DNA from 2 places in the Enterobacter cloacae complex sp. HYC042_NIDB genome. Region 1 is predicted to be linked to the other one. Evidence: predicted binding sites of a transcription regulator. Region 1 holds the regulator's gene; the other holds the start of a gene.
The links. The regulator LexA, encoded in region 1, represses DNA repair genes until DNA is damaged. The targets are predictions, from matches to a motif close to TNCTGTATGTACATACAGNA.
Positions count from the first base shown of each region.

Region 2: sulA (SOS-induced cell division inhibitor SulA) is a predicted target of LexA. The motif match lies at 2,234-2,253, and genes of this name have one in related genera.

Region 1 is NZ_CP109650.1:497,692-513,509, reverse strand. It holds gene zur (zinc uptake transcriptional repressor Zur) at 1-283, shown strand, start outside; gene OKF39_RS02420 (CsbD family protein) at 332-541, opposite strand; gene dinF (MATE family efflux transporter DinF) at 662-1,999, opposite strand; gene lexA (transcriptional repressor LexA) at 2,063-2,671, opposite strand; gene OKF39_RS02405 (diacylglycerol kinase) at 2,780-3,148, opposite strand; gene plsB (glycerol-3-phosphate 1-O-acyltransferase PlsB) at 3,303-5,723, shown strand; gene gntU (gluconate transporter) at 5,826-7,166, opposite strand; gene gntK (gluconokinase) at 7,170-7,697, opposite strand; gene gntR (gluconate operon transcriptional repressor GntR) at 7,824-8,819, opposite strand; gene OKF39_RS02380 (pirin family protein) at 8,911-9,606, opposite strand; gene OKF39_RS02375 (oxidoreductase) at 9,730-10,767, opposite strand; gene yhhY (N-acetyltransferase) at 11,024-11,512, shown strand; gene ggt (gamma-glutamyltransferase) at 11,561-13,306, opposite strand; gene OKF39_RS02360 (DUF2756 family protein) at 13,430-13,801, shown strand; gene ugpQ (glycerophosphodiester phosphodiesterase) at 13,791-14,531, opposite strand; gene OKF39_RS02350 (sn-glycerol-3-phosphate import ATP-binding protein UgpC) at 14,528-15,598, opposite strand; gene ugpE (sn-glycerol-3-phosphate ABC transporter permease UgpE) at 15,600-15,818, opposite strand, start outside.
Region 2 is NZ_CP109650.1:1,891,034-1,906,851, forward strand. It holds gene matP (macrodomain Ter protein MatP) at 1-228, shown strand, start outside; gene ompA (porin OmpA) at 294-1,349, opposite strand; gene sulA (SOS-induced cell division inhibitor SulA) at 1,704-2,213, opposite strand; gene OKF39_RS08935 (TfoX/Sxy family DNA transformation protein) at 2,431-3,039, shown strand; gene yccS (YccS family putative transporter) at 3,014-5,176, opposite strand; gene OKF39_RS08945 (YccF domain-containing protein) at 5,196-5,642, opposite strand; gene helD (DNA helicase IV) at 5,766-7,820, shown strand; gene mgsA (methylglyoxal synthase) at 7,878-8,336, opposite strand; gene csgI (curli synthesis inhibitor) at 8,417-9,079, opposite strand; gene OKF39_RS08965 (CoA-binding protein) at 9,253-9,666, shown strand; gene hspQ (heat shock protein HspQ) at 9,704-10,021, opposite strand; gene rlmI (23S rRNA (cytosine(1962)-C(5))-methyltransferase RlmI) at 10,082-11,272, opposite strand; partial or broken gene OKF39_RS08980 (helix-turn-helix transcriptional regulator) at 11,295-11,526, shown strand; gene yccX (acylphosphatase) at 11,538-11,819, shown strand; gene tusE (sulfurtransferase TusE) at 11,816-12,145, opposite strand; gene OKF39_RS08995 (LuxR C-terminal-related transcriptional regulator) at 12,215-12,766, opposite strand; gene OKF39_RS09000 (CfaE/CblD family pilus tip adhesin) at 12,777-13,934, opposite strand; gene OKF39_RS09005 (TcfC E-set like domain-containing protein) at 13,936-15,818, opposite strand, start outside.

The DNA of each region.
Region 1 (15,818 bases):
AGTCGAATCCACAAACAGCTATGTCCTGTGCCATCTTTTCGATCAGCCAACGCATACATCGGCCATGTTTATCTGCGATCGTTGCGGCGTAGTGAAAGAAGAGGGAGCGGAAGGCGTAGAGGACATTATGCACACGCTGGCGGCAAAAATGGGTTTTGCCCTGCGTCATAACGTGATTGAAGCGCACGGGCTGTGTTCTGCATGCGTTGAGGTGGAAGCCTGTCGACATCAGGATGCGTGTCAGCACGACCACTCAATTCTGATAAAGAAAAAGCCGCGTTAGCAGCAAAAGAAAGGCGGCTCTTAAGCCGCCTCTGTGGGTTATTCAGCGTTACCAGCGGTAATCGTTACGGGTTTCCCAGTCTTTGACTTCATTTTCCGCCTGGTCTTTCTCGTAGCCGTAACGTTCCTGAATTTTACCGACAAGCTGATCGCGCTTGCCTTCAATGACGGTCATATCGTCATCAGTCAGTTTACCCCACTGTTCTTTCGCTTTACCTTTGAACTGCTTCCAGTTGCCGCCGATTTCGTCTTTATTCATCATCGTGTCCTCTTAGTTAAGCGTCGGGTCGTAACGTCCGTTACGTTCTTTTCTGCTGGACGTGATAATAATAATAGTTGAGGATTCGGCAGTTGATTTCATATTCGGAATCTTTAACCGTCACGATATATCGTGACGGGAAGGAAGCCAGGTATTATTTTGCCAGTGGCGATGCCAGATAAAGGCAAGCGAGAGGCCGCGCAGGGAGAGAAAGACCGCAAGCGCCAGCCACAAACCGTGATTATCCAGCCACGGAAGCGTCAGCAGCGTCAAACCAAACCCCGCCGCCGCAACCGCCATACTGTTGCGCATTTCCGCTCCGCGCGTCGCACCGATAAACATGCCGTCCAGCAGATAACACCACACCCCCACCACCGGCAAGATCACCTGCCAGACGATGTAGTGGTCCGCCAGTTCACGTAAAGCCGGGATCGAAGTGAGTAATGCAATAATGTCACGGCCAAAACAGGCATAAATGAGTGCAAACGCCAGTGCCACCAGTCCCGCTTGTCGACAGGCTGCCCGCCAGACATCCCTAAGCTGGCCACTTTCCCGCGCGCCGTACGCCTGCCCGGAATGCGCCTCAACGGCGTAGGCGAAGCCGTCCAGCGCGTAGGCGGTAAACGTCAGCAATGTCATCAGGACCGCATTCACCGCGACGATCTCAGGCCCAAGACGGGCACCAAAAACCGTCAATGCGCCAAAACAGAGTTGTAGCAGAAGCGAGCGCAGCATGATGTCACGGTTGAGCGCCAGCAGTTTACGGATATTGCCGCGCCATGCGGTTTTCAGCATTACGAGGGATATCCCGCGCAGGGCCATCACGCGCCAGACCATCCACAGCCCAATGAGTAAGGTTCCGTATTCGGCAATCGCCGTCGCCAGTGCCGCACCGCGCACGTCCATATGCAGGCCCATCACCAGCCAGAGATCGAGCACAATGTTGAGAAGGTTTCCCACGACCAGCAAAATCACTGGCGCACGGGCGTATTGCACACCCAGTAACCAACCCAGCAGAACCAGGTTTGCCAGCGAAGCGGGCGCGCTGAGCCAGCGGATTTCCAGGAAGCGACGCGCCTGCTCCAGTACCGCCTCGCTGCCACCAACAACATGGAGCGCAAGGTCTATCAGGGGCGTGCGCAGTAAAACAATGAGTACCCCCGCGCCAAGCGCCAGGATCAGCGGCTGCACCAGCGCACGCGCCAGACGTAACGGATCTTTCGCACCATACGCCTGTGCCGTGAGCCCGGTAGTACTCATACGCAAAAAGAGCAGCAGCATAAACAGAAAGCTGGTTGCCGTCGCGCCAATCGCCACGCCGCCAAGATAAACAGGGGAATCGAGATGACCAATAACGGCCGTATCGACCAGACCCAGCAAGGGCACGGTGATATTGGAGAAAATCATCGGCAGGGCAAGACGCCACAATGCCTTATCAGATGCCGTCAGCAGTGACATGAGAGATACCGGGAAGGGTAAATGAAGCAGGCTACAGCGGAAGCGTAGCCTGTCAGGAAGAGATTACAGCCATTCGCCGTTACGAATCACGCCAACAGCCAGACCTTCAATAGAGAAGCTCTGTTCGCGCAGGTCGACCACAATCGGGGTGAACTCGTTGTTTTCGGGCAACAACTGAACGGTGTTACCCTGTTTTTTCAGGCGCTTAACGGTCACTTCATCATCAATGCGCGCAACCACCACCTGGCCGTTTCGCACATCCTGCGTTTTGTGAACGGCCAGAAGGTCGCCATCAAGAATGCCGATGTCTTTCATCGACATCCCGCTAACGCGCAGCAGAAAATCAGCGCTCGGCTTGAACATACCAGGATCGACCTGGTAGTGACCTTCAATATGCTGTTGTGCCAGCAGCGGTTCACCTGCGGCAACGCGGCCTATCAGCGGAATGCCCGTCTCTTCTTCCACCAGCAGGCGGATACCACGCGACGCGCCTGACACAATCTCAATCACACCCTTACGCGCCAGCGCTTTCAGGTGTTCCTCGGCAGCATTCGGAGAACGGAAACCCAGACGCTGCGCGATTTCCGCACGCGTGGGTGGCATACCCGTCTGGCCGATATGATCCCGAATGAGATCAAACACCTCTTGCTGCCTGGTCGTTAATGCTTTCATTCCGCCCCCTGGGTGTATATACAGTTATGCTGTGAGTATATACAGTCAAAGGCGATTTTGGAACCAAAAACTGCACAAAAAACCAGGGACTTAATTATTCCTCGAGCATCATCGGAAATGTGACCAAAGCAGCGTGCCCCAGGTAATGGCTGCGGTGATAATCGCCAGCAGGACAGCGGCGGAGCCCATATCTTTCGCACGGCCAGAGAGCTCGTGAAATTCAGAACCGATTCGATCGACCACGGCCTCAATAGCGCTATTGAGAATTTCCACTATCATCACCAGAAGTACGGAACCGATGAGAAGCACGCGGGTAATGGCATCTACATCAAGGAAACAGGCGATGATAACCGCGACGATAGCGGCGACACCTTCCTGGCGAAAAGCAGCTTCATTGCCCCACGCGGCACGGAAACCTTTCCATGAATAGCCGGCGGCTTTGATGATACGCGTCAACCCAGTGGTATTATTGGCCATTAAAAGAACCTTTTTTAAAAAAGAGCGTCAGTAACAGGAGCTGCAGCGCGTTTCGCTGCCGCCTGAAGTATGACGGGTAACAACAGAAATTTTGCGCGCTTTCTGTTATCCTTGCGCCGCAATTGCATTATTAACCAGAGGCTTTACATCGTTTATGTCCGGCTGGCCACGAATTTACTACAAATTACTTAATTTACCATTAAGCATACTGGTAAAAAGCAAGTCTATCCCAGCAGAACCCGCGCTGGAACTGGGGCTCGATACGTCGCGCCCTATTATGTACGTTTTGCCTTATAACTCTAAGGCAGACCTGCTAACGCTCCGTGCCCAGTGTCTGGCGCATGATTTACCCGATCCGCTTGAACCACTGGAAGTTGACGGCACTTTGCTGCCGCGCTACGTGTTCATTCACGGCGGGCCGCGCGTGTTTACCTATTACACGCCGAAAGAAGAGTCCATCAAGCTGTTCCACGACTATCTCGACCTGCACCGCAGCAATCCTGACCTGGATGTGCAGATGGTGCCGGTATCGGTGATGTTTGGTCGCCGTCCGGGCCGCGAAAAAGGCGAAGAGAACCCGCCGCTGCGCATGCTTAACGGCATCCAGAAGTTCTTCGCGGTCTCCTGGCTGGGACGCGACAGCTTTGTGCGCTTCTCCCCTTCCGTCTCCCTTCGCCGAATGGCGGACGAGCACGGCACTGACAAGATCATCGCGCAAAAACTGGCGCGCGTGGCACGTATGCACTTCGCCCGTCAGCGCCTGGCGGCCGTAGGGCCACGTCTTCCGGCGCGTCAGGACCTGTTCAACAAGCTGCTGGCCTCCAAAGCGATCGCCCGCGCCGTTGAAGACGAAGCGCGCAGCAAGAAAATTTCCCATGAGAAAGCCCAGCAGAACGCCATTGCGCTGATGGAAGAGATCGCAGCGAACTTCTCCTACGAGATGATTCGCCTGTCCGATCGTATTCTCGGCTTTACCTGGAACCGCCTGTATCAGGGCATCAACGTGCATAACGCTGAGCGTGTACGTCAGCTGGCGCACGATGGTCATGAGATTGTCTATGTCCCCTGCCACCGCAGCCACATGGACTACCTGCTTCTCTCCTACGTGCTCTATCACCAGGGACTGGTACCGCCGCACATTGCCGCCGGTATTAACCTGAACTTCTGGCCAGCAGGCCCGATTTTCCGCCGCCTGGGCGCGTTCTTTATTCGTCGTACCTTCAAGGGCAACAAGCTCTACTCCACCGTGTTCCGCGAGTATCTGGGCGAGCTGTTCAGCCGCGGCTACTCCGTAGAGTACTTCGTTGAGGGCGGGCGCTCCCGTACCGGTCGTCTGCTCGATCCGAAGACCGGCACGCTGTCGATGACCATTCAGGCGATGCTGCGCGGCGGTACGCGTCCAATCACGCTTGTGCCAATTTACATTGGCTATGAGCACGTGATGGAAGTTGGCACGTACGCCAAAGAGCTGCGCGGTGCGACCAAAGAGAAAGAGAGCCTGCCGCAGATGCTGCGCGGCCTGAGCAAGTTACGCAACCTGGGTCAGGGCTACGTAAACTTTGGCGAGCCGATGCCGCTGATGACGTATCTGAACCATCATGTTCCGGATTGGCGCGAGTCTATCGACCCTATCGAAGCGGTGCGTCCGGCCTGGCTGACGCCAACGGTGAACGGTATCGCGTCCGAACTGATGGTGCGCATTAACAACGCCGGTGCGGCCAATGCGATGAACCTGTGCTGTACGGCGCTGCTGGCTTCACGTCAGCGTTCCCTGACCCGTGAACAGCTCACGGAGCAGCTGGACTGCTATCTGGACATGATGCGCAACGTGCCATACTCGGTTGATTCGACAGCTCCTTCTGCTACCGCCAGCGAGCTTATCGATCACGCGCTGCAGATGAACAAGTTTGAAGTCGAGAAAGATACGATCGGCGATATCATCATTCTGCCGCGCGAGCAGGCCGTACTGATGACGTACTACCGCAACAACATCGCTCATATGCTGATGCTGCCATCGCTCATGGCGGCCATTATCACCCAGCATCGCCGTATTTCACGTCAGGAGCTGTTGCGCCACGTTGAGACGCTCTACCCGATGCTTAAAGCGGAGCTATTCCTGCGCTGGAGCAAGGAAGAACTGGCCGTTGAGCTGGATAAACTGACGGAAGAGCTGCGCCGTCAGGGGCTGATCACCGTTGCGAACGACGAGCTGCACATCAATCCGTCACGCTCCCGTACCCTGCAACTGCTGGCGGCCGGTGCGCGCGAAACGCTGCAGCGCTACGCCATTACGTTCTGGCTGCTGAGCGCGAACCCGTCGATCAACCGCGGCACGCTGGAGAAAGAGAGCCGAACGCTGGCCCAGCGCCTGTCCGTTCTGCACGGCATTAACGCCCCGGAATTCTTCGACAAGGCGGTATTCAGCTCGCTGGTGCTGACGCTGCGTGACGAAGGCTTCATCAGCGATACGGGCGATGCCGAGCCGGAAGAGACGCTGAAGGTTTACCAGATGCTGGCTGAACTGATTACGTCGGATGTGCGCTTGACGATTGAGAGCGCGACGCAGGGCGAGTAACACAATGCCGGGTTATGACCCGGCCTGATGCCCTGGATAATAAAAAAGGCCCGGTAAGCGCTAACGCTACCGGGCCTTTTTTGCCTTGTTAAATCATTGCATTTAGCTGAGCAGCGTAAAGGCAATCATCCCGACAATGGCCCCGGTGGTGCCGAGGATGGTTTCCATCAGCGTCCAGGTTTTCAGGGTTTGCGCTTCGGTCGCGCCGGTAAACTTACCGAACAGCCAGAAGCCAGCGTCGTTAACGTGCGAGACGACAATCGAACCGCCCGCGATGCAGATAGACAGTGCGGCCATCTGGGCACCGGAGTAGTTCAGCTGTTCAATCACCGGCATCACCAGACCCACGGCGGTTAAACATGCCACGGTGGCGGAACCCTGAATGATACGCACCGCCGCAGCCAGCACGAAGCAGGTTACCGCAATCGGCAGGCCCATTCCGGTCAGTGCTTCACCCAGAGCCGGGCCCACGCCGGAATCCACCAGCACCTGCTTGAACACGCCGCCGGCACCGATCACCAGCAGGATAATACCCGCAGGCTGCAGCGCGGCACCACAGATCTCCATCACGCGGTCTTTCGGCATACCCTGGCGCATCGCCAGGCCGTAAATCGCCACCAGACACGCCACCAGAATCGCCGTGAACGGGTGACCAATGAACTCAAACCATTCGTACGCGGCAGAACCGACCGGCACAAAGCGCGCGGCGATGGTTTTCAGGCCCACCAGCACCAGCGGGAGCAGGATCAGCGACAGGCTGAAGCCAAAGGATGGCATTTTGCCTTCGCCCAGGTGCGGCTCGGTGATGTCGTCCGGAATGTGCAGCTCAACGTAACGGCTGATGAAATTGCCCCACAGCGGACCGGCGATAATCATCCCCGGGATGGCCGCACACAGGCCAATCAGGATCATCCAGCCAAAATCGGCGTGCATCTGGGAGGCCAGCAGCATCGGCGCCGGCCCTGGCAGCAGAAACGCCGCAGCCGCCGCCACGCCCGCAAACAGCGGAATGACCAGCTTCACGAGGTTAGTGCCGGTATGGCGCGCCATGGAGAAGGCGACGCTGATGAGCAGCACCACCGCCACTTCGAAGAACAGCGGCAGTGCGCAAATCAGACCGGCCAGGCCAATCGCGTAATGCGCGCGGCTGTGCCCGAAGGATTTGAGCATTTTGACGGCAATCTGGTCGACCGCGCCCGTCTCATGCAGAATCTTGCCAAACATCGCGCCCAGCGCGACCACAATCGCCAGGAAGCCCAGCGTGCCTCCCATCCCTTTTTCCATCGTCGCGGCGATCTTGTCGAGCGGCATACCGGAAAAGAGACCTGCACCAATAGAAACCACCATCAAAGCAACGAAGGCGTGCATACGCGCCTTCATCACTAAAAACAGCAGCAGCAATACCGAACCCACTGCTGTCAAAACTAGCGTTAATGTACTCAAAACTTACTGCCTTTTGTTAATGACCTCAATGGTGCTGGCTACAACACCTTCCAGCGGCTGATCGATATCAACCACTAAGACGTCTTTTTCATCTTCACCCGGCTCCTGAAGCGCTTCGAACTGCGTCACCAGCATCTGGGTTTTAAAGAAGTGGCCTTTACGCGCTTTCAGACGGCTTTCAATCACCCCGAAATCGCCTTTCAGGTAGATGAACGAGAGGTTCGGATTGCCGTCGCGCAGCAGGTCGCGGTAGGTTTTTTTCAGCGCGGAACAGACGATCAGGGAAACTTTGTTGGTGCGCTGCATCGCGAACGCGGCGTCATTCAGCGCCTGCAACCACGGTTTGCGGTCGTCATCGTTCAGCGGTTCGCCGGAGGCCATTTTCATGATGTTGCTGCGCGGATGGAGGAAGTCACCATCAAGAAACGCAGCCTGAAGTTGATGCGCCACTTCGCTCGCCACGGCAGATTTACCGCTACCGGACACGCCCATCAGGACGTAAACGTGGTGATCGTGATTAGTCGTGCTCAAAGGGTGTCCCTCAGTCAATTGTTACGGGTAACAGTTATCGGTAACATTGTCCTGCTGGGGCAAAAGAGAAGCAATATCCAAACGTGCGCGAAGTGAATAAGTGTGAGCTACTTCAAATTTGTCAGTTCAAATAGATCCACCCGGTGACAAGGTGAAACCTAAATCTAACATTTTAGGGGTAACCGTCTCTCCACGAATGCGCGCCAGCAGGCGTTCTGCGCCAATGCGGCCCATGCGTTCACGCGGTGTCAGAACGCTCGCCAGACGCGGCTCCATCACCTGACCAATATCGTGGCCGTGGAAGCCGGCAATCGCCATATCCTCAGGGATCTTCAACCCCAGACGCTGGCATTCGAACGCTGCACCGACCGCAAGGTCATCGTTGGTACAGAAAATACCGTCCAGTTGCGGATACTCGCGTCGTGCCTGACGCATCAGCTCAATACCCGAGGTGTAAGATGAGGACTGCTCCACCATCACGCTGTACGGGGTTAAATTTGCGTCGAGCATCGCCTGCTCGTATCCCTTCTGTTTGATGATAGTACGTTCATCAAGACGCGCACCCAAGTAGGCAATATGACGATGACCACGGGCGATGATCGCCGCTGTCATCTGACGAGCCGCTTCAAAGTTATCGAACCCAACGGCGATGTCGAGGCATGGCGACTGGCTGTCCATGAGCTCCACCACCGGAATACCGGCGACTTCAATCATTTTGAGCGTGCGCGGCGTGTGGGTACGTTCGGTTAAAATCAGACCGTCAATGTTCCAGGAAAGCATTGATTCAAGACGTTCCTCTTCCAGTTCCGGCTTGTACCCATAGTGAGCGAGCATGGTCTGGTAACCAAAAGCATCGGTAACGCTTTCAATGCCGCGCAGAACTTCAGCGAAAACCTGGTTGGTCAGGGAAGGAAGCAGAACGCCCACCGCACGGCTGGTCGCATTGGAGAGAATATCGGGGGCGCGGTTGGGAATATAACCCAGTTCATCAAGGGCGGCGGCAATCTTGCCACGCAACGCCACGGAAACCTGTTCCGGGTTACGTAAAAAACGGCTGACCGTCATTTTGGTCACACCGACGCGATCGGCAACATCCTGAAGTACGGGGCGTTTCTTTTTCATCGTCCTGAGAAATCTTGAAGTGAGAGATTTGCTCAGTTTATCACGGACAAAGCTCAACCTTCCCCGTTTAAAGGGAAGGTTGAGAAATTATTTAGACCGGAGGCAGGTCAAACAGCAGGATTTCGCTTTCGCTGTCGGCGTGCACGGAGAGCGCCTGCTCATCCCAGACGGCCAGACCATCGGCGGTGGTGGCTTTGGTGCCGTTGATAGACACTTCCCCTTTCACCACCTGGATCCAGACGCGGCGGTTGGCGGCAATCTGGTGCACGGACTGCTCGTCTTTCGCCAGCGCCCAGCGGTACAGCTCCATATCCTGATGCACTTTCAGGGAACCTTCACGCGCGTCCGGGGACAGCACCAGCTGTTTGCCCTGTTTCGCGTCGAAGCGGCGCTGCTCGTAGCGTGGCGTGATGCCGGTCTCTTCTGGAATGATCCAGATTTGATACAGGTGCAGTTTTTCCGTTTTGCTCGGGTTGTACTCAGAGTGACGCACCCCGGTACCCGCGCTCATAATCTGGAACTCGCCCGCCGGCACCTGCTCTTTGTTGCCCATGCTGTCCTGGTGCTCAACCGCCCCTTCCAGCACGTAGGTCAGGATTTCCATGTCTTTGTGCGGGTGGGTACCGAAGCCCTGGCCTGCATCAATCACGTCGTCGTTAATCACGCGCAGCGCGGAGAAACCCATGAAGTTCGGGTCGTAGTAGTCGGCAAACGAGAATGAATGCCATGAGTCCAGCCAGCCATGATTTGCGTGACCGCGTTCGTTTGCTTTGCGTAAGTAGATCATTGTTTTCACCCTCAGTTCGTTTCGATGGAGTAAGTGTGGACTCAAACGGTCGGGGATCATAGAGGGTGAAAATTGACTCCTCTGTTCAAAAATTATGAACAAGCCCAGAGGAGCCGTTTTTGCTTATTTCGCGAGGGTTACCGTGGCAGGAGAAGCCTGTTCGAAGGCCCGTTCAAGGATTTCAAGGTTGGTCAGAACGTCAGATTCCTTGACGTAATTCGGCGCGCCGCTGGTAAGGGTTTCATATAGCGCATCATAGACGCGGCCATAGTCGCCGGTTTCCGGTTTCAGCTCTTCTTTGACCGTCACCCCCTCATCGTTCACATACTCCAGCACGCCCACGGAATCGTCCGCCGCAAAGCCCGGTTCGCCCGGCATGATGTTGGCCTTCAGGCTGGTCTCCTGCTGGTCAATGCCGTACTTAATGAACGAGCCTTTGGTGCCATGAACGATAAATTTCGGGTAGTCGATTTTCACCAGATGACTGGTTTTAACGATAGCCTTAAGGTCGCCGTAGAACAGCTGGGCCTCGAAGGTGTCGTCCGGATTGGCTTTGTTGCGCAGGCTGCGGATGTCGTAAGCCACGTGGTCCGGGCGGCCAAACAGGGAGATGATCTGGTCCATGGTGTGTACGCCCAGACCATAGAACGAGCCGTCCTGTGGCAGGCCGGGCTGGGTTTCCGCCACCGGGCGGTAGTAATCGAAGTGGCTTTCGATTTCCACAATGTCGCCAAGCTTGCCGCTCTCAATCGCCTTTTTCGCCGTCAGAAAACAGCTGTCAAAGCGACGGTTCTGATACGGTGTGACGGTCAGCCCTTTGCTTTTCGCCAGCGTAAACAGCGCTTTCGCTTCGGCAATGGTCGGGGTGAACGGCTTTTCCACCAGCACGTTCTTGCCCGCTTCGAGCGCGCGTTTCGCATAGTCAAAATGGCTGTCGGCGTGGGTGCAGACAACCACCAGCTTTACCTGCGGGTCATTCAATACTTCATCGAGATCGCTGGTGAAGTGAATGTGGGAGTACTGCGGGGATTGCTCTTCCGGCTTCGCGCGGCGGCGGTAGATATGGGCCACATGCCAGGTGTCTTTACGGTGGAGGACATACGGAAGGTGGTAACGCGTGGTGCTTTTGCCAAATCCAATAAATGCGCAATGTAGTGTCATGGCTCAGTCCTTTTAGAAGGTTACTGAGTTTAACCATAACAAAAAAAAAGCCAGCGAGAAGCTGGCTAAAGTAATACTGGAAGCAATGTGAGCAATGTCGTGCTTTCAGGTTCCCGTAGGGGTCCTCCTGAATGCAAAGCAATAATAATCATTCTCATTCGCACTTGTCCAATACTTTTTGCAAAAAATAGCGGTTGACTCAAATTTTAAAGTCATTGATGTTGGAGGGGACTTTTAACCGACTGAGGAACAAGGAATGAGTGAGATAGTGATACGCCACGCTGAACCGAGAGATTACGATGCCATTCGTCAGATCCACGCCCAGCCGGAGGTGTACCACAACACGCTACAGGTTCCTCATCCCTCAGAGCAGATGTGGCATGACCGGCTAACCGATCAGCCCGGCATTAAACAGCTGGTGGCTTGTATCGACGGGACCGTCGCCGGGCACCTGTGCATTGCCGTCGCACAACGCCCGCGTCGCAGCCACGTTGCCGATTTCGGTATTTGTGTGGGTGCGCAATGGCAAAATCGGGGCGTTGCCAGCGCGCTGATGCGAACCATGATTGATATGTGCGACAACTGGCTGCGCGTCGATCGCATTGAGTTAACGGTATTTGTTGATAACGAACCGGCAATCGCGGTGTACAAAAAGCACGGGTTCGAAATTGAAGGCACCGGCAAGCGCTACGCCCTGCGCAACGGCGAATATGTGGACGCGTACTTCATGGCGAGAATGAAGTGACACACTCCCCTCTCCCCTATGGGGAGAGGGTTAGAGTGAGGGGAATAATCAATACCCCGCCGTCAAATCATCCACCGAACGCGGATCCGACGCGCCAAACAGCGCGCCGTCTGGCCCCACCATAATGCTCTGGGTGCTGCCCATCGCCTCTTTCACCGCAACCTTCTGTCCGCGCTGCTCCAGAAGCTTGATGGTGTCCGGGCTAAAGCCCTTCTCCACGCGCAGTTCATCCGGCAGCCACTGATGATGGAAACGCGGCGCATTGGTCGCCTCGGCGACGTTCATGCCAAAGTCGATGCTGTTCACCACCATCTGTAGCACGGTAGTTATGATGCGGCTCCCGCCAGGGCTGCCGGTCACCAGCCAGGTTTTCCCGTCTTTCACCACGATGGTTGGCGACATGGACGACAGCGGACGCTTCTTCGGCCCCACCGCATTCGCATCGCCGCCGACCAGCCCGTAGACGTTTGGCACGCCCGGCTTGGCGGAGAAGTCATCCATCTCGTTGTTCAGCAGAATACCGCTGTTGCCCGCTACGATCCCGGTACCAAAGGTAGTGTTGAGCGTATAGGTTACCGCCACCGCGTTACCGTCTTTATCCACCACCGAGAAGTGCGTCGTCTGGTTGCTTTCATACGGCGCCAGCTTGCCGGGGCGGATCTCGCTCGACGGCTTAGCCTTGTTGATGTCGATCTGATCGGCAATAGATTTTGCATACGCCTTGTTGGTCAGCGCCTGCCACGGCACCTTCACGAAGTCCGGATCGCCGAGATATTCCGAGCGGTCGGCATAGGCGCGTTTTTCCGCCTCCGCCATCACCTGCATGGCATCTGCGCTGCCGAAGCCGAACTTGTGCATATCAAAGTTTTCAAGAATATTGAGGATCTGCACGATGTGAATGCCCCCGGAGGACGGCGGCGGCATGGAGAAGACCTCGTAGCCGCGATAGGTGCCGCTAATCGGCTCGCGCTCCACCGCCCTGTATTCCGCCAGGTCCGCTTTGGTGATAAGCCCGCCGTTCTTCTGCATCTCTTCCGCAATCTGGTCGGCAATCGCCCCTTTGTAGAACGCGTCCGGGCCGTGCTCCGCAATCAGCTCCAGGCTTTTGGCGAGGTTCTTCTGCACCAGCTTATCGCCCTTCTTCAGCGGCTCACCGTCTTTCCAGAAGATCGCCTTGCTGTTTTCGTGATTGGGAATGACTTCACTGCCGTAGGTCTTGAGGTCGTCCGCCAGGGCGTCATTGACCACAAATCCCTCCCGCGCCAGCCTGATGGCAGGCTGCACCACCTTGTTCAGCGGCATCGTGCCGTATTTTTCCAGCGCCAGCGAGAAGCCCGCAACGGTGCCCGGCGTGCCGGAGGCGAGGTGCGAGGTCAGAGATTTTTTACTGTCCGGGTTGCCCTGGTCGTCGAGGAACATATCGCGGGACGCCTGAGAAGGCGCCATTTCGCGGAAGTCGATGGCCGTGGTTTTGCCGTCTTTGGTACGCAGCATCATAAAGCCGCCGCCGCCCAGATTCCCCGCCTGCGGATGCGTTACCGCCAGCGCATAGCCGACGGCGACCGCCGCATCCACCGCGTTACCGCCCTGCTTAAGAATATCGACGCCCACTTGGGTCGCCAGCGCGTCAACCGAGGCCACCATGCCGTGCGTGGCCCGCACGGGGTGAAAAACATCCTCCTCCACGCCGTAAGAGACGGGAGGAGCGGCGGGCGGGTTGGCCGCCACGGTAAATGTGCCGCCTGCCATCAGCGCGGCGATGGCGACCCAGCGCAAGAAGGTTGGTTTCATCATTATTGTTCTCCAGGTGAAGGGATCCATATTCCCCGCTTAAGCCTGGTTCACAACTCCTAAAAAATCATCGTCATGGTGAAATCAGGGTAAACTTAAGAGAGACCTCAAGAGGAGGAAATGACAATGAAACGCTTGATGATTATTGCGGCGCTGATCCCGTTTGCCGCGCTCGCACAGCCACTCAACACCATGAACAACCCGAACCAGCAGGGTTATGTCATCCCGAGCCAGCAGCGTATGCAGACCGAGATGATGAGCCAGCAACAGCAGCAGAAAGGGATGCTCAATCAGCAGCTGAGAACGCAGACCCAGATGCAGCAGCAGAGCCTGCAAAACCAGATGAACGCCAACACCCAGCGCGTGCAGCAGGGACAGGTGCGCGAGCAGCCGCTGCCAAATAAAAACGGCGGGATGTTAGGGGGCGGGATGTCGCAAAGCAGCGGTCAGCAGCATATGCTGCCGACCCAGCAGAACGGCAGTATGCTCAATAAATAAATTTCGGGCCGATCTGGTCAATCGCATCGGTACAGATACTGTCCACGCCCCAGCGCAGCAGCTCGGCTGCGCGCTGGGGTTTGTTAACGGTGTAGACCAGAATATGCAGACCCGCGTCTTTCAGCATTTTCACCCGCGCCTCATCCAGCAGCTTGTGGTTCAGATGGATCGAGACGCAGCCTAAGCGGCCCGTCAGTTCACGCCAGTCCTCACGCCACTCGTCCAGCAGCAGCCCGCGCGGCAGCTCAGGTACAGCTGCCTGTGCGGCCTCCAGCGCGTCGATGTCAAACGACGACAGCAGCGGCGCGGTCATGCCTTCCCACAGCTCGCGCGCGGCAAGGGCAATCACTTTGCCCGTCAGCGGCCCGGTGCCGGTGGTCGGTTTGATTTCGATGTTCGCCATCATGCCGTGCTGGCGACAGCGATCGGCCACTTCCGCCAGCAGGGGCAGCGGTTCGCCTTTGAACTCGCCGCTGTACCAGCTTCCGGCGTCCACCTTCAGCAGATCGCGCCACGGCAGTTCACCCGCCACGCCCCAGCCGTTGCTGGTGCGTTCAAGATTGTCGTCATGCAGCAGGAAAATTTCGCCGTCCTTCGACAGCTTGGCGTCGAACTCGATCATCGTGTGGCCGTAGCGCGCGCCGACATCGATCGCCGCCAGGGTGTTTTCCGGGGCCAGCTTACCGCCGCCACGGTGGGCGACGACGTGGGGATAAGGCCAGTTGCTCATACTCGTTGTCCTGTTTCACCGTCAAAAAGGTGCAGATGGTTTTCCGGCAGGTGGAGCCACAGCGTGCTGCCCGCTTTCGGGCGCTCCTGATGCGCCAGGCGCACCACCATTTTTTGCTCGCCCCAGCGCCCGTGCGCCAGGTTATCTGCACCCAACATCTCCAGCGTGTCCATCACCAGCGGCACGCCGCCGTCCGCCTGAGAGGTTAAACCAATATGCTCAGGGCGGATACCGAGCGTCATCTTACGCCCGGCGTAGCCACGATAGTACCAGTTGATCGGCAACGCCATCCCGCTTTCCAGTTCAAAGTGGGTGCCCGCGTTGCTGATGCGCCCTTCCAGCAGGTTCATCGCCGGGCTGCCGATAAAGCTCGCCACAAAGCGGGTGGCCGGTTTTTCGTACACTTCCACCGGGGTGCCAATCTGCTCGGCAACGCCTTTGTTCATTACCATCACGCGCTGGGCGAGAGTCATGGCTTCGACCTGATCGTGAGTCACGTACAGTGACGTGGTTTTCAGACGACGGTGCAGCTGCTGCAGCTCAAGGCGCATCTGTACGCGCAGCTTGGCGTCGAGGTTAGACAGCGGCTCGTCGAACAGGAATACCGCCGGGTCACGCACGATGGCGCGCCCCATTGCCACGCGCTGGCGCTGGCCGCCGGAAAGCTCGCGCGGGCGGCGCTTCAGCAGACCGTCGAGTTCCAGAATGCGGGCGGCTTCTTTCACGCGTTCGTCAATATGGCCTTTGCCCATGCCGCGGATTTTCAGCCCCCAGGCCATGTTCTCTTCCACGCTCATGTGCGGATAGAGGGCGTAGTTCTGGAACACCATCGCGATGCCCCTGTCTTTCGGCTCCATCTCGGTGACGCGCTGGCGGTCAATCCAGATATCCCCGGACGTGACGCGCTCCAGCCCCGCCACCATGCGCAGCAGCGTGGACTTCCCGCAGCCGGATGGGCCGACCATCACGATAAATTCACCGTCCGCCACGTCGAGCGTCAGCGGCTGAATGACCTGGGTTTTACCGTCCCAGCTTTTGGTAACTGCCTGAAGTTTTAAACCTGCCATCTTATTTCTCGCTATCGACCAGGCCGCGGACAAACGCGCGCTGCATGGCTAAAACAATGACTACGGGTGGGATTAGGGTGAGCAGCATCGCCGCCATCACCTGGTTCCAGAGGGTGGTGCCTTCACCGGTGGCAATCATGCCTTTGATGCCCGCCACGGCGGTGCCGAGGTTGACGTCCTGAATAATCAGCAGTGGCCACAGGTACTGGTTCCAGCCGTA
Region 2 (15,818 bases), 1.4 Mb from region 1:
GCGCGACGTAAACGGCATTTTAATGCTGAGCATCAGCATACCCGGAAAAAATCCATCGACCTGGAGTTCGTTGTCTGGCAGCGTCTGGCCGGGCTGGCACAACGGCGTGGTAAGACCCTGTCGGAAACCATCGTGCAGCTGATTGAGGATGCCGAACATAAAGAGAAGTACGCCAACCAGATGTCGTCGCTGAAAAACGACCTTCAGGCGTTGTTGGGCAAAAAATAGATTTTTGTTTTCTTCAGACAATAAAAAAACCCCGCATGGCGGGGTTTTTTTTATAAGACGATAACTTATGCCGCTGGCTGAGTTACAACGTCTTTAACGCCTTTAACTTCGATCTCTACGCGACGATCTGGTGCCAGGCAGTCGATCAGTGCAGCGCGAGCTTTAACGTTGTCACAGGTGTTGCCAGTAACTGGGTTAGATTCGCCCATACCACGTGGGGAGATCTTGTTAGCTGGGATACCTTTAGAGATCAGGTAATCAACAACAGACTGAGCACGTTTCTCAGACAGTTTCTGGTTGTAAGCGTCAGAACCGATGCGGTCGGTGAAGCCCAGAACCACTACAGAACCGTCTTTAGGATCCAGGTTGCTCAGCTGGGTGTACAGCTGATCCAGTGCCTGCTGACCTTCTGGTTTCAGGGTCGCTTTGTTGAAGTTGAACAGAACGTCAGACTTCAGAGTGAAGTGCTTGGTCTGTACTTCTGGAGCTGGAGCCGGCGCTGGAGCAACAACTGGTGCTGCATCTTCCTGCTGGCCGAAACGGTAGGAAACACCTACGCTCAGCATGCCGTTGTCTGGACGAACGCCAACGGTAGCACCGTCACCGATGTTGTTAACCCACTGGTATTCCAGACGGGTAGCGATGTCACGGGTCATAGCCCACTCAACGCCACCAGCGAATACTGGGGAAACGCCAGTGTCATGGTCGTCGCCAGCGATGTTGTTGCTGGAGTCTGCACGCCATACCATGCCGCCCAGACGGGTGTACACGTCCAGATCGTCAGTTACTGGGTAACCCAGTTTAGCGGTCAGCTGAACGCCCTGAGCTTTGAAAGCGCCATTGATGGTGTCGCCTTTGTATGGCATACGACCTAACCAGTCGTAACCCATTTCAAAGCCAACATACGGGTTAACCTGATAGCCACCGAACGCACCTGCACCAAGCTGGCTCTCGTGAGTAGGGCCATCGTTGTTCAGGCTGCTGTTGTACCAGCCAGTGTCATGGAACTGAGACCAGCCCAGTTTACCACCTGCATACCAGGTATTATCTTTCGGAGCGGCCTGCGCTACGGTAGCGAAGCCAGCCAGTGCCACTGCAATCGCGATAGCTGTCTTTTTCATTTTTTGCGCCTCGTTATCATCCAAAATTCGCCATGAAGGTCTCAAGAGAGAATCACGGTTAAATCCTTCACCGGGGGGCGTGGTCAAATATAAATCTACCGATATCTTCGGCTTAGGCCGAGCACCCCTGGCGATGTAAAGTCTACAACGTAGCTGAAAACTTACAAGTGTGAAGTCTGTCAGGCATATGAAAAAAAAAGTTCCGTATACCTATTATTTAACATTTTTAGAACGAATTTTGTGCAATAAAATTAAGGAGAACCGCACCAGACAAGCCTTGCCGCAATTTTGAGGCCGGGAACTAAAACCGCATCCTGCGGTCAAAAAAAATTCCAGGAAAAATCTTAATTTCACTCAATGATACAAATTTGAGTGAATTTTTAGCCCAGAAAGTTGTCCTCTGCGATAAGAATCTGGACGAACCGGGCGCATGATAAACCCGATCGCATTCCCTTCTTCAGCCGCTTCGGTCAGACGAAAATGTTCCTCTTCCGTCAATTCTTCCGGTAACCACCCGATCACCACGCTGTAATTTCCGGTGCGTAACGCGCGAATCATCGATTCGACGGTATCGCAGGGAGAAAGCTGGTTGATCTGCATAACCTTTGCCAGCGGCAGGCCTGCAGACTGCACCCATTGGCGGCTCAGTTTTTGCTGCGGCGTCAGCCAGAGCTGCCAGCGTGATTGCTGACCAAGCTGCTGTAATAACGGAAGCAGCAGGAGTTGGGTCAACAGAGGCTGGTCTTCACGGTAAACCACTTCACTAATAAGCCCCGTCGAAGCACCCCCAACGGTGTTCTGCGCGACAGTGCCCGCGGTAGAGGAGAGAGAAGTTGAGCGATTTGCATAGCCTGAAGTGTACATATTCATTCCAGCCCTGTAGTTACTGTATGGATATACAGTAACCCCTGTATGCATAAAGATCAACCTCATTTTCGGAAAGCGACTCGCAAAATTCATTCAATGTTGATGCCCTTCGAAAAATCATCTTGCTCAACGACGCTAAGTTGCCTATTTTCCTGCTAACGGATCCGCTAGTAAGAAATTTCGTTGTTACTTTATGATTTTGAAGGGAAATATCATGAAAAAGATATCTTATGAACGGATTTATAAATCCCAGGAATACCTGTCACCACTGGGTGAAATTCATCATCGCGCGCTGTTCGGCGGCTATACCCTGGCAGTGGATGATGCGGTTTTTGCCATGGTGTCAGAAGGTGAGCTCTACCTCCGTGCCTGTGAAGAAAGTGCGAAATACTGTGTGAAAAATGCCGCGTCTTTTTTGACCCTGATGAAGCGGGGCCGTCCGGTGCTTCTCAACTATTACCGGGTGGATGACGGGCTATGGCAGGACAGGGAGCGTCTGCTTCAGCTCTCCACTTTCGCACTTAATGCGGCAAGAAAAGAGCGTTACCAGCGGCATCAGCGCAATCGACTTAAGGACCTGCCAAACCTGACCTTTCAGCTGGAAGTGTTGCTCTTTGAAGCGGGCATTACCAACGAAGAAACGCTGCGGGCGCTTGGCGCAAGGGAGAGCTGGCTGAAGATGCGGGCGAAAAATAAAGCGCTGAGTATCAAAGTGCTATTCGCGCTGGAAGGGGCGATCGAGGGGCTGCATGAGGCGGCACTCCCGGCCGGCATTCGCCGGGAGTTGACGGAGTGGTTTAATGCGCTGCCTGAGCCACTGTAGAATCACTCCTCCAGGTAGCGATTTGCTGTTGCAGCCGGCAAATTTCTGGCAGCAGGGCGATGAGCAGGCCAATCTGCTGTAACACCAGAGGCGCTTTGCTGTCGTTTCCAGGCTCAAGATGCGCAATACGTTGGGTAAGTTCATCCAGCGCCTGTCTCACGCGCGGTTCATCGGCTGGCCGGTGATGCAGTGCATCATCGACATAACAGACCGCGTCATCCAGCAGATTGAGGATGCCCGGGTTGGTGAGTTTTTCGCGGTGGGCGCCCAGCGTGGAAATATAGCTGGTGAAGGTATGGTTCAGGCAGAGCAGCCGGAAAGCCGTCTCACGAATCTCGGCCGTGGCGCGAGGCTCCGTTGACATGTTAGAGACCACCGAGGCCAGTTCCGCATCGCTGTTGTGCGCATCGCGGCGCGCTATCCGGTAAGCCAGGCGGTTATCGCGGCCCTGATGATACTGCTCAAGGATAGCGTCCAGGTATCGGCAGTTGGCGTTCATAGCCCTGTCTAACACGCGCGGTAGATTACGGAAACGCCAGTCCGGCCAGATAAAGCTGACGGCGGCCCAGGCGATAGCGCAGCCAATCAGGGTATCGAGTACGCGGGGCAGGGCGACCTCGAACCCTTCACCCAGCAGGTTAAAGCAGAGCAGAACCAGCAGCGTGATGAACATTGTGGCATGGGCGTACTGCACGTTGCGAAACGCGAAGAACAACACGCCGGTGATCACGATCAGGATCAGCTGTCCTTCAATGGACGGCACGAAGTAGAGCACCGGAAGGCCAATGGCGACGCCGACCAGGGTGCCGATAATACGCAATGCCAGGCGGTGTCGGGTGGCGTTATAGTTCGGCTGACAGACAAACAGGCTGGTCAGCAGGATCCAGTAGCCGTGGTGCAAACCGGTTATCTGTATAAAAGCATACCCCACGCATAAGACCAGGGACATTCGCACCGCGTGACGAAACAGCGCCGACTCCGGCGTGAAGTTGCGGCTCAGCCTTAGCCACATATCGCTCACGCTGTGCACGCTGTCATCTGCAAGCTGGTTATCCACCTCGCTGCCCGGCAGTGCCATCGCCTGCTCGGACTCAATCGTCGCCAATTGAGCATCAATCGCCCGCAGGTTGTTGAGCAGAAAACCCAGCGCTTTGATCTGTTCCGGTGACGTTCCGCTGGCCTGCACGCGGTCGAGCGCCGCATCAAGATGGCTAAACACGCGTTCGAAGCGGGAGTCGTGCTGATAGGGCGTGCGCAAAAGAATGGAGCGCGCGAGCTGCTGGCATGCCTGTGACTGCATGGACAGCAGGCGCTGAAAGCGGAACATGACGTCGCTGTAGCGGAACTTCTCGCGCAGGGCGGCATACTGAACGTGTGAGGAGCTGGCGCGCTCATGAATATCCTGAGCGGCAAAATAGTAGTGCAAGGTTCTGCGCGTGCCGCGCTGGCCGCGATCCCCGCGCAGACGGGTAAGCAGCGAGGCTTTCGTCTGATTAAGGGTGGCGACCAGCTGGCCGTTTGCCAGCGCCAGATCGTAAAGCGGCGCCTGGCTTTCTTCCTCGATATCCGGGTCGAACAGCCGGGATTTCAGTTCCAGATAATGGGCTAACTGCTCATAGCTGCGGGCAAGGTTATCCTGCAGAGGACGAACCGGGAAGATTAGGTGGCCGGTTAACGTCAGCAGGTTATACCAGATGGCGCCCAACAGCAGCAGCACAGGCTGCTGATACCACTGGTCGTACAGGGAAACGCCCAACATGGTGTAGATGGCGATCAGCAGGGCCCCAAAGGCGATAGTGGCATAGCGCTGCCCCAGACCGCCCAGCAAAATAAACCCGCTGGTGGAGAGTGTAAGGCCCAGAGCAAACAGCCACGGCCAGGGGAAAAGTAACTCAACGGACGCGGAGGCGATAAAAAAACAGACGAGCGTAATGACCAGATTCCGCAAACGCCCGGCCAGGCGATCGTCCAGATCCGCCAGCGCTCCGGCCACCACCCCCAACGTGAGGGGGATGGTGAGCTTGACATCATTCAGCCACCACGGCAGGGCAGCCGTGCCGCAAAGCGCGATAAATATCCTGACGTTGTAGAGCCAGGCGCTGTTCCAGGTATAACGGCGAAGCAGTGGACTTAGCATAAACGCGGCCAGTCCTTATTTACTGAAAACGACGACGTGCGTTCGCTTCACGCGCCGCCTGGGCCACTTCGACCGGAACCACCCTGCGCCCGACGGGCCAAAGGGCGATGGCGGCGATCTTAAAGTTCGCGAGCCCGACCGGAATACCAATTATTGAGATGCACTGCGCAATACCGGCAAAAATATGCATGATGCACAGCCACCAGCCGAAGAAAATCAGCCACAGAATATTCAGCAAAGTTCCCCCCGTATTCATCAGGGCGCTCTTGCTTTCCGGGTTCAGCTCGTTAACGTGGATAGCTTCATTACCGTAGGGGATGAACGACAGTTTCGTGATTTCCCAGCAGGAACGGGTCAGGGGAAGGGTGAAGATCAGGACGATGCTCACCAGCGTGGCAAAAAGCCAGGAAAGGGTGGTGACAAAACCGCCCAGCACAAAATTCAACACATTCAGAACGGTACGCATAAACCCTCACTTCCTTTCGATAAAATTAACGCCCAATGATTGTAACGTTTTTTTAGGCTGGAGCACCTTAAAACTGGCAGTTAAACTGTCAGGTAAATTATCTCTTCGTGGATTTGGCGGGACATGGAACTGAAAGCAACTTCTTTAGGCAAACGCCTGGCGCAACACCCCTATGACAGAGTTGTTCTGCTCAACGCCGGGGTTAAAGTCTCCGGAGAACGCCACGAATACCTTATTCCGTTTAATCAGCTTCTGGCTATTCACTGCAAGCGCGGGCTGGTGTGGGGCGAGCTCGAGTTCGTTCTGCCTGACGACAAAGTCGTGCGCCTTCACGGTACCGAGTGGGCGGAAACCCAGCGTTTCCACCATCACCTGAACGCGCTCTGGCAGCAGTGGAGCCACGACATGAGCGTGATTGCCGCTCAGGTGCTGCAGCAGGTGCTGGACGATATCGCGCAAAGCAACGCGCAGCAAACGTGGCTGACGCGCCAGCAGACCGCCGATCTGCAGCAAAAGATTCGACAGGCACTTTCGGCGCTGCCGCTCTCCGTGACGCGTCTTGATGAGTTCGACAATTGTCGCGATGCCTGGCGTCAGTGCCAGGCCTGGCTGAACGATATGGATAAAAGCCGGCTGGCGCATAACCAGGCCTGGACGGACGCTATGCTCACTCAATACGCCGACTTTTTCAGTACGGTGGAGTCTTCACCGCTCAACCCTGCTCAGGCGCGCGCGGTGGTGAACGGCGAGCAGTCGCTGCTGGTGCTGGCGGGGGCCGGAAGCGGTAAAACGTCGGTGCTGGTGGCGCGTGCGGGCTGGCTTCTCACCACCGGGGAGGCCGTTGCCGATCAGATCCTGCTTCTGGCTTTTGGCCGTAAGGCGGCACAGGAGATGGACGAACGCATCCAGGAACGGCTGCACACCCGGGATATTACCGCCAGAACCTTCCATGCCCTCGCGCTACATATCATTCAGCAGGGCAGTAAAAAAGTGCCTGCCATCAGTAAACTGGAAAACGACGCGCAGGCGCGACAGGCGTTGTTTATTAAAACGTGGCGTCAGCAGTGCAGTGAGAAAAAGGCGCAGGCGAAAGGGTGGCGTCAATGGCTGGAAGAGGAACTCAACTGGGAGGTGCCGGAGGGCAGCTTCTGGCAGGATGAAAAACTGGCGCGTCGGCTCGGCTCGCGTCTTGACCGCTGGGTCAGCCTGATGCGGATGCACGGCGGCTCGCAGGCAGAGATGATTGAAAGCGCGCCGGAGGCGATCCGCGATCTGTTTTCAAAACGGGTCAAGCTGATGGCTCCGCTATTGAAAGCCTGGAAAACCGCGCTGAAAGAGGAAAATGCCGTTGATTTCTCCGGTCTTATCCATCAGGCGATCGTCATTCTGGAGAAGGGGCGCTTTGTCAGCCCGTGGAAGCATATTCTGGTGGATGAGTTCCAGGATATCTCACCCCAGCGTGCGGCACTGCTCTCGGCGCTGCGGGCGCAAAACAAACATACCTCGCTGTTCGCGGTGGGTGACGACTGGCAGGCCATCTACCGTTTCAGCGGGGCGCAACTCTCGCTGACGACCGCCTTCCACCACTATTTTGGCGAAGGCGACCGCAGCGATCTGGACACGACATACCGCTTCAATTCACGGATTGGTGAGATCGCCAACCGCTTTATCCAGCAGAATCCGCATCAGCTGGCCAAGCCGCTAAACAGCCTGCGGGCAGGGGATAAAAAAGCGGTCACCCTGCTGGCGGATGACCAGCTGGAGCCGCTGCTGGACAAGCTCAGCGGCTATGCGAAACCCGATGAACGTATCCTGGTGCTGGCGCGTTATCATCACCTTAAGCCTGCTGCGCTGGAAAAAGCCGCTACCCGCTGGCCGAAACTGCAGCTTGAATTTATGACCATTCACGCCAGCAAAGGGCAGCAGGCCGATTATGTGATTGTGGTGGGGCTGAAGGAGGGCAGCGACGGATTCCCGGCTCCGGCCCGCGAGTCGGTCATGGAAGAGGCCCTGCTGCCGGTGCCGGAAGACTTCCCGGATGCCGAAGAACGGCGTTTGCTGTACGTGGCCATCACCCGCGCGCGTCACCGCGTGTGGCTGCTGTTCAATAAAGAGGAGCCATCCGTGTTTGTCGATATATTGAAGAGTATTGACGTGCCGGTGGCGCGGAAGCCATAACGGCGTCAGGCAAGATTTCCAGGCCGGGTAGACGTAGCCGCCACCCGGCAAAAAAAGCTACTTCAGTCTCTCGGAAAGATAGCGCTGATAGTCCGGAATAAGGATCTCAACCGGCGAGTTAAACTGCGGTGATTCAATGATAAAATCCGCCGTTGACAGGTTCGTCGCCACCGGAATATTCCACACCGTTGCCAGACGCAGCAGCGCTTTGACATCCGGATCGTGTGGAACCGCATTCAGCGGATCCCAGAAGAAGATCAGCACATCAATTTTCCCTTCGGAAATCTGCGCCCCGACCTGCTGATCGCCGCCCATCGGGCCGCTCAGCATCGCATTCACCTCCAGACCCGTTTCGCGCTGGATCAGGTTACCGGTAGTGCCGGTCGCCGAGAGGGCATGCTTTTCCAGCAGCGGCTGATGGCGGCGAACCCAGTTAAGCAGCATTTGTTTACAGTGATCGTGCGCCACCAGCGCAATGTGTTTGCGTTCAGGCAGCGTGCGTGTTGTCAGTTCCATAATCATATCCATCAGGTTAACTGACTACACGATGACGGGAACCGTCTGACGCTGCAAGAGAAAGGCGTAAAAAATGTGGCTTAAGATGAAGGTTGTTGCTTTGCCCACTGTAAAAACCGGGCCCGCGTGTCGGGATCGGCCTGCTGGAACCAGAATTTAAGGCGCTGTTCCGTCAGGCTCTGGGACTGCGGCGGAATGACGTCCAGTTCCGAGACACCGGATAGCAGCGTACTGTCGTCCGCCATCATGGTGGCAAACTGCGGAAGGGAGGCGCGTTTGCCGGCTTTGTTATAGACCTGCATTGCGGCCTCGTAGTCCGGGCTTTTTGTGGCGCTGGTCAACGCCAGAATATCCAGCTTGACCGGGATCGGCATTGCATTCCCGTCCAGCAGCTCAACGCGCGGCGAGGCGTCGAAGGCCGCTGATTCCTTCTCTGTTTCAAGGCGAGGCAGGGTAATGTTCACCTGGCTGATTTGCCGGGTATTAAAGCTGACAATCAGCGGCGGAGAGATGTACATCCGCTGCTCATGGTTAGTCAGACCGATCGCTTTTTCGACCCGGAACACCAGCTGATGCGGCCCGTTATCTAACTCAATGCTGTCAGCCCCGCGCAATAACGAGCTGGAAACCTTTTTCCCGTCCAGAACCAGAAGATCAATGTCGCCAGAGAGCCGAAGCGTGGTGGCAAAAACGCAAACCGGCATCGCTAACGCAATCAGAGCAGTGGCAAAACCGGTTTTCATAGAAGGCTCCTGTCAGAGATACTGTCGCCGCATTAATGTATCTAAATCTTTCGATAATCACGTTTACTAACATATAGACATATTTTGCCGTTTTGCCCTCATACATCTGTATGGGATGGATGGTTGAGATGTGCGCTTTGGCGTACACTTTTAAAAAAGCCAGGAGAAAAACCATGAAAGAGAATGATATTGCCGAGATTCTGACATCCACGCGTACCATTGCGCTGGTGGGCGCGAGCGATAAACCCGACCGTCCCAGCTATCGGGTGATGAAATACCTTCTCGATCAGGGCTATCACGTCATCCCGGTGTCGCCAAAAGTGGCGGGGAAAACCTTATTGGGCCAGCAGGGTTATGCCACGCTCGCTGACGTGCCGGAAAAAATTGATATGGTCGATGTCTTCCGTAATTCCGAGGCTGCATGGGAAGTAGCGCAGGACGCGATTGCCGTCGGGGCGAAAACATTGTGGATGCAGCTGGGCGTGATTAACGAGCAGGCTGCCGTGCTGGCGCGGGATGCGGGGTTGAAGGTGGTTATGGATCGCTGTCCGGCGATCGATATCCCCCGTCTGGGGCTGGCGAAGTAATAAAAAAAAGCCCGTTCATCGGGCTTTTTTTACACGCTTAGTTCCGCAGGCGCGGAGCCTGTAACTGTTTGCGGATAGTCTGAGCAAGTTCATCCATCGTGGGTTGTTCCGGATGCTCTTCCTGCAGCTCGCTACTTAGCTGCGCTTCGGCAAGGTATGTATGTACGGGTTGTCCGTCGTCACCTTCCATCACCACATGGTACCAGGGTGCAGCGCGAAGCTCTGCGTTCACCGCCAGTTCGTCCGCTGACGGTTCATCAAGGGAATACTCCGGGTCGATATCCACGACCACACCCAAATACCCAAGCAAAGTGTGGCGGACCTGCTGGCCGATACCGAATTTGCTGGCAATCATAGTCACCTCCCGGGAAATACGACTTACACATTAAGTGCGGGCAATATTTCTCTTTTCAAGTTACATGACGCGACAGGCAAACCCTTTCAGATACAGTCCTTCCGGGTAGGTAGCAATCACGGGGTGATCGGCTGCCTGACGGAACTGCTCTATAAATTGTACATCACGACCAGCATCTATTGCGGCATCGGCGATGATTTTTTGGAATAAATCGGTGGTCATCAGCCCGGAGCAGGAGAAGGTGAGCAGCACCCCACCCGGGTTCAGCAGCTGGATGGCCAGCATGTTGATATCCTTATACCCACGGCAGGCGCCCATCAGCTGGCTTTTGTTTTCCACAAACTTTGGCGGATCCATCACGATGACGTCGAACTTCTCGCCCTGATCGCGATATTTACGCAGCAGCTTGAAGACGTCGTCGCGAACAAACTCGGCTTTGCTCAAGTCCAGTTTGTTCAGCTCGACGTTCTGTTTTGCCACGTCCAGCGCTTCCTGCGAGGTATCCACGCTGACCACCTGGGCACAACCGCCCATCAGCGCCGAAACGGCAAAACCGCCGGTGTAGGAGAAGCAGTTCAGCACGCGTTTGTCGGCAACGTACTGACGCGTAGCCAGGCGGCTGTCGCGCTGGTCAAGGTAGTAACCCGTTTTGTGCCCGCCCTGAATATCCACCAGCAGCTTCATACCGTGCTCTTCAATTGGCAGCAGGGCAGGCGGCAGCTCACCCGTGACCGGGCCCTGCGTCAGCTCCATACCCTCTTTTTTGCGCACCGCCACGTCGCTGCGGTCGTAAATAGCGCATTCCGGGAACAGGGTTTGCAGGGCGCTAATCAGCGCGGCACGCTGGTATTCCGCCCCTGCGCTGAGGAGCTGCAGCACCAGGAAGTTGCCGAAGCGATCGATGGTCACGCCCGGCAGGCCGTCGGACTCACCGGCAATCAGGCGATAGCTGTCCAGCCCGTCGCGCTTTGCCAGCCAGTCACGCCACTGCTGCGCCTGCTGCAGGCGGCGGACGAAGAAGTCGATGTCGATGGTTTCGTCTTTATCGAAGGTCCAGACGCGCGCGCGGATCTGGGAGGCTGGCGAGTAAGCGCCTCGCGCTAACCATTTCCCCTGATGGTCAACAATATCAATGGTTTCACCGAGGCTGGCTTTGCCTTCCATACGGGCAACCGCGCCGGAAAAGACCCAGGGATGACGGCGCAGTAATGACTTCTCGCGCCCTTTGGCTAACACTAAACGTACACTCATAATTTGCTGTTCTGTCGATTTCAGGGAAATGGCGCGTAGAGTAGCACATTCAGCCAGGCGCAATCATCTGCGGATGTCGTTGAGCGTTTCGGCAGATCGTGGAGGAGGTGAGAATGGCCGTGGCGCTGTCACAGTTACAGTCGACTCGCTTACCGATCGGTGAAATCGCATTACAATGTGGGTATCTTTCCAGCTCTCGTTTCACCGCCCGTTTCCGGCAGCACTATGGCTGTTTACCGAAAACGCTACGTTGAGGAGAAGAAAAATGTCAAAAGTCTGCACCATTGCCTGGGTCCACGGCGTTGTTCAGGGCGTCGGGTTCCGCTACAGCACCCAGCGCGAAGCGATGACGCTTGGGCTAACGGGATACGCGCGAAATATGGACGACGGCAGCGTTGAGGTGGTCGCCTGCGGCGACGCGGAGCAGGTTGAAAAACTGATGGCGTGGCTGAAAGCAGGCGGGCCGCGCAGCGCCCGGGTTGATAAGGTCTTAACGGAACCGCATCAACCCGGCAGGGAATATGTGAACTTCGGTATTCGGTATTAAATACACTTCACCGGTTTAGGAAGGCCGGCAATTTTGGTGGCCTGTTTTGCCGGGCCCTTCGGGAACAGGCGATACAGATAGCGGCTGTTGCCTTTTTCTTCGCCAAATTTGTTGGCCATCGCTTTAACCAGCATACGGATGGCCGGAGAGGTGTTGAACTCGAGATAAAACTCGCGCACAAAACGAACCACCTCCCAGTGTTCGGGGGAGAGGGCGATACCTTCGTTTTCGGCGATTTTCTCCGCCAGCGGTTCGCTCCATAGCGTGGTGTCTTTCAGATAGCCTTCGCTATCGGTCTCAATTTCCTGGCCTGCAAAAATGAACATAGTGCTCTGTCGATAAAGTAAAAACCGCCCCTAGTCTAGCAAATAAGGGGCGGCGTGAGAAACCTCGACCTACAGAAGAAGCTGGAGCAGATTGTTGGCATTAAGCTTTTTCAGCGCGTTGCATTTATACGTCGATACCTGTTTTTCGCTCATCTGCGTCATATGCGCGACATGCCGTACCGATTGTCCGTTCACCAGCCTGTCGAGCACGTTGAACTCCATGCCTGTCAGGCAACAATTCAGGGTGCGCATCCGGCGGGGCTCTCTGGCAAGCAGATACGCCGCATCCGCAACGGCAATCCGGTCATCAATGATATATAAGGTCAGCGTGGCAAACCGCTTTCGCAGATGGGTAGCCAGTGCCCAGCCTTTTTCATTGCACACCAGATACACCGTTCCTTCCCAGCGCCTGGCTTCCAGCTCCAGAAGAATGTCGACCAGCGCCAGATGCGTCCCCGCGACGGAAAAGCGGCAGCGAACAACGAGGGTGTCGCGGGCCAGCAGCGAACGGCACCACTTTACCGTACCGCTCTCAACCTGCGTCTGAGCGTTACGGCGCAGAAGGGCGTAGCGCAACCCTTCGGCATAAAAACGATTGTTGTCGAGGATGGCGTAACTCACAATGGCCTCTTTATAAGGTACTGGGCGTATAGATAACGCGTAGGGTGCCGGTGTAATCCCCGGCATTTTTGCTGCTGGCAGCAAACGCGGGCGTTTTCAGAATGATGGGGGCGGGGACACAAAGTACGCTCTCCCGTCCACCCGGCAGCACAACCTGACGCAGATATTGCGGGTCATTAGTGCCCTGCCAGATCAGCGTTTTGCCATTCGCCGCGGTTTCTGCTGCGCCCGTTACCGGGTTGATCACCGTAACCTGATAATCGAGCCGATCCCGTGCTTCGGTCTGGCTTCCACCGCGTCGTCTGACGGAAAACGCTCCCTCAGTACGGCCCGTGGCCGCTAAACCGTCATCCTCAAAGCGCAGATAGACGCGCGTGCTGGCGCTGTTTTTACCGTCATACAGGCACATATCCAGCGCGCTCTCGCCCTGGATTTCGCTGCCGCCGGGCCGCCCCGGAAAATTGGTCAGATTGAGGTTAACCAGCGGGGTTGAGTGGGGGAACGCCGGCAGATAAATCTGCTGGTTACCCGGATCGACCACCTCAATGCGTATCGTCGCCTGCCAGCGGGCTATGGTGAGGTAGCCCGGACATCCGACGTTGACATCGTTAAAGTTGCCCCCGCAGTCGGCGCTTCCCCATTCGCGCAGGTTCTGCTTCAGCGTTGCGGTCCAGATGCCCGGCTGGGCGAGCTTATCCAGTTCGCCTTTAACGATGTAAAAATCAAAATAGGGTTCCCGGTTCCAGGCCGAGAGATCGGCGGTACCGCCGCTGACAAAGCTGGCAAAGGTGAAAACTTTGTTGTTGATAAACATATGTTTTTCCCCATAGACCTTCACATCTGCTGTTTTATTTGTCGACGTGTGGGTAAAACGCAGCGTAATGGCGTAGGGGGCGGCCGGGTTCGCGGTAAACCAGACCGGCGCTGTCATACACGCTCCGTTCGTCGGGTCGGTGCGGGACTCGCAGGTCAGGGTGTTGCGTCCCCACTTTTGCGGGTCGATAGTGTCGTAACCGCTCGGTTCATGGACCCAGATATCAAAACGCGCAGGCGGCACCGCGCGATCGTAGCTAATCCCTACGCTGGAATTTCTTCCTGCAGGGACGCCCGCCAGCGTCTGACAGCTCCACAGCGTCAAAAAAAGTAAAATAAAGAGGTAGTTGTTCACATCATTTCCCTTTGGTGAGGTGCTCTGCATTCATGGCCGTTGGCCCCGTAGGCACGTTCCGCCCGGCGAGCATCAGTTGCGCCTGGTGCTGGACCGAATCCGGCAGGGCGGAGAAAGTGAGTTCCCGACACGGGATAGACCCGACATAACGCACCACGTCGCGCATGCTTTTCACGCTCAGTTCACACTGATAAAACTGCTGCTGACGCACCAGATAAAGGTTGCGCAGCAGGGCGTCGCTCTGGGCGCTGAAACCGCCATTGCCGAGATCGTTCCAGCCGTTCACGTTCAGCGGTACGCCGCCCACGAACGGCGAATGATGTTCGTCAGTGAGCTGGCCGAGCCAGGTGTAGCGGGTGGTGGTTTGCACGTCCCGGCGAAGCATTTTGCCCGGCACCATAAAGAGCGTCCGGCTCCCGGAACCCTGCGTGATTTCACTGCTTGCGCCTGATGAGACGTTCAGCGACTCATTAACCGTCAGCGTTGTTGGCTGATAACCCGGCACCGCAAAAAGGGCACGGCTGTTGGCCGGGATATCCGCGGTGCCGCCGTTATCCAGCGAGACGGCGACGCGTGAATACCGGGAATCCTCAGGCGTAGCCACGTTTACCGCAACGGCAGAAGCCGGGCGTCCATCGCCCCAGCGGCCAAGCCACAGCCCTGAGCGCGACAGGGCGAGGGTGGAGCTGTAGTTGCCGCTGCTGCTTAACGTATGGCGCCCATCCTGGCGGTCCCATGCGTCGCTCACCGTCAGGCTGGCGTTACCAAAACGTCCACCCTGGCGCGTATACGCCGAGGCATTGAGCGAATCGCTGTTAATCCCCGACGCGCTCAGCCCGTATTCATTCTCGCCGCGCGCGTCGGCATACCAGTTGTGCGCCACGTTGTAGCTCAGCTGGTTTTTCTGATGCTGCTGGTGCTGCCAGGTTGCACCAAGCGAGGTATAGCCTGACGCATCACCCTGACGCTTATGCGCCAGTGAGAGGCTAACGCTCAGATAGCCGCCTTTGTCTTTCCCGTCGCGAGAGTGGTCGTTGCGCATAAACAGGTTAATGCTGCTGTTGATGTTCAGACCGCGCGCGCTAAAGGTATTACTCAGCCCGCCCTGCCAGGCCTGCGTGCGGGAGCGGGTCATATACACCGGCTCCCACGGCAGGCCGGCATCGTGACGATCGTCATGGTCAGGCAGTTCCCGGCGCGTAACGTAGCGCCCTTCGTTGCGGTTATCCGAATACCCCAGGTTGGCGTACCACGAGCCGACAGGCACGGAGAACATGATCGAGAGGCTACGATAACAGCCGTTGACGGCGTCAAAACCTGCGCTGCGGGTATCACAATTTTCTGCGGATAACGCGTTGCGGTAGAAGCTCAGCGAAAACCCGTCGTTATAGCTGATTTGCTGAATATTGCCGCGTTGGCCCTTGCTGCCGTAGAGGTAGCTAAAGAGTGTGCTTAATACCCCGTCGATCGGGCCCGCGTTAAAGCCGCGGCTCCAGTCGAGGGCATTTTCCAGGAAGTGCTGCCTTTTCATGACGGTTGCGCCGCTGGTCAGCGCCAGCGTCGGGGTGACGGGCAGGCGTATACCCGCCTGTGTGACCGGGCTGCGTTCATCATTGCGATCGTTATTAGCCGTTTCCCCTGCCTGCATAAACCACTCGACGCGGTCGAATGGCGTAATGCCCGTACGGGTAAACGGAACCTGCTCGGTACGCGTCAGGCGGTTGTTTTCGTAAACTGACAGCGTCACGGTATAGCTTCCATCCGGAAACGCGCGGGTATCCAGAGTTTGTGCCCCGGCATTGAGGTAAAAGCTGGCCAGCAGCTCCTTGCCGCGGCGCGCGTCGATACGCGCATCGTGCGAAAGCAGCACCGTAATGGGCGTGC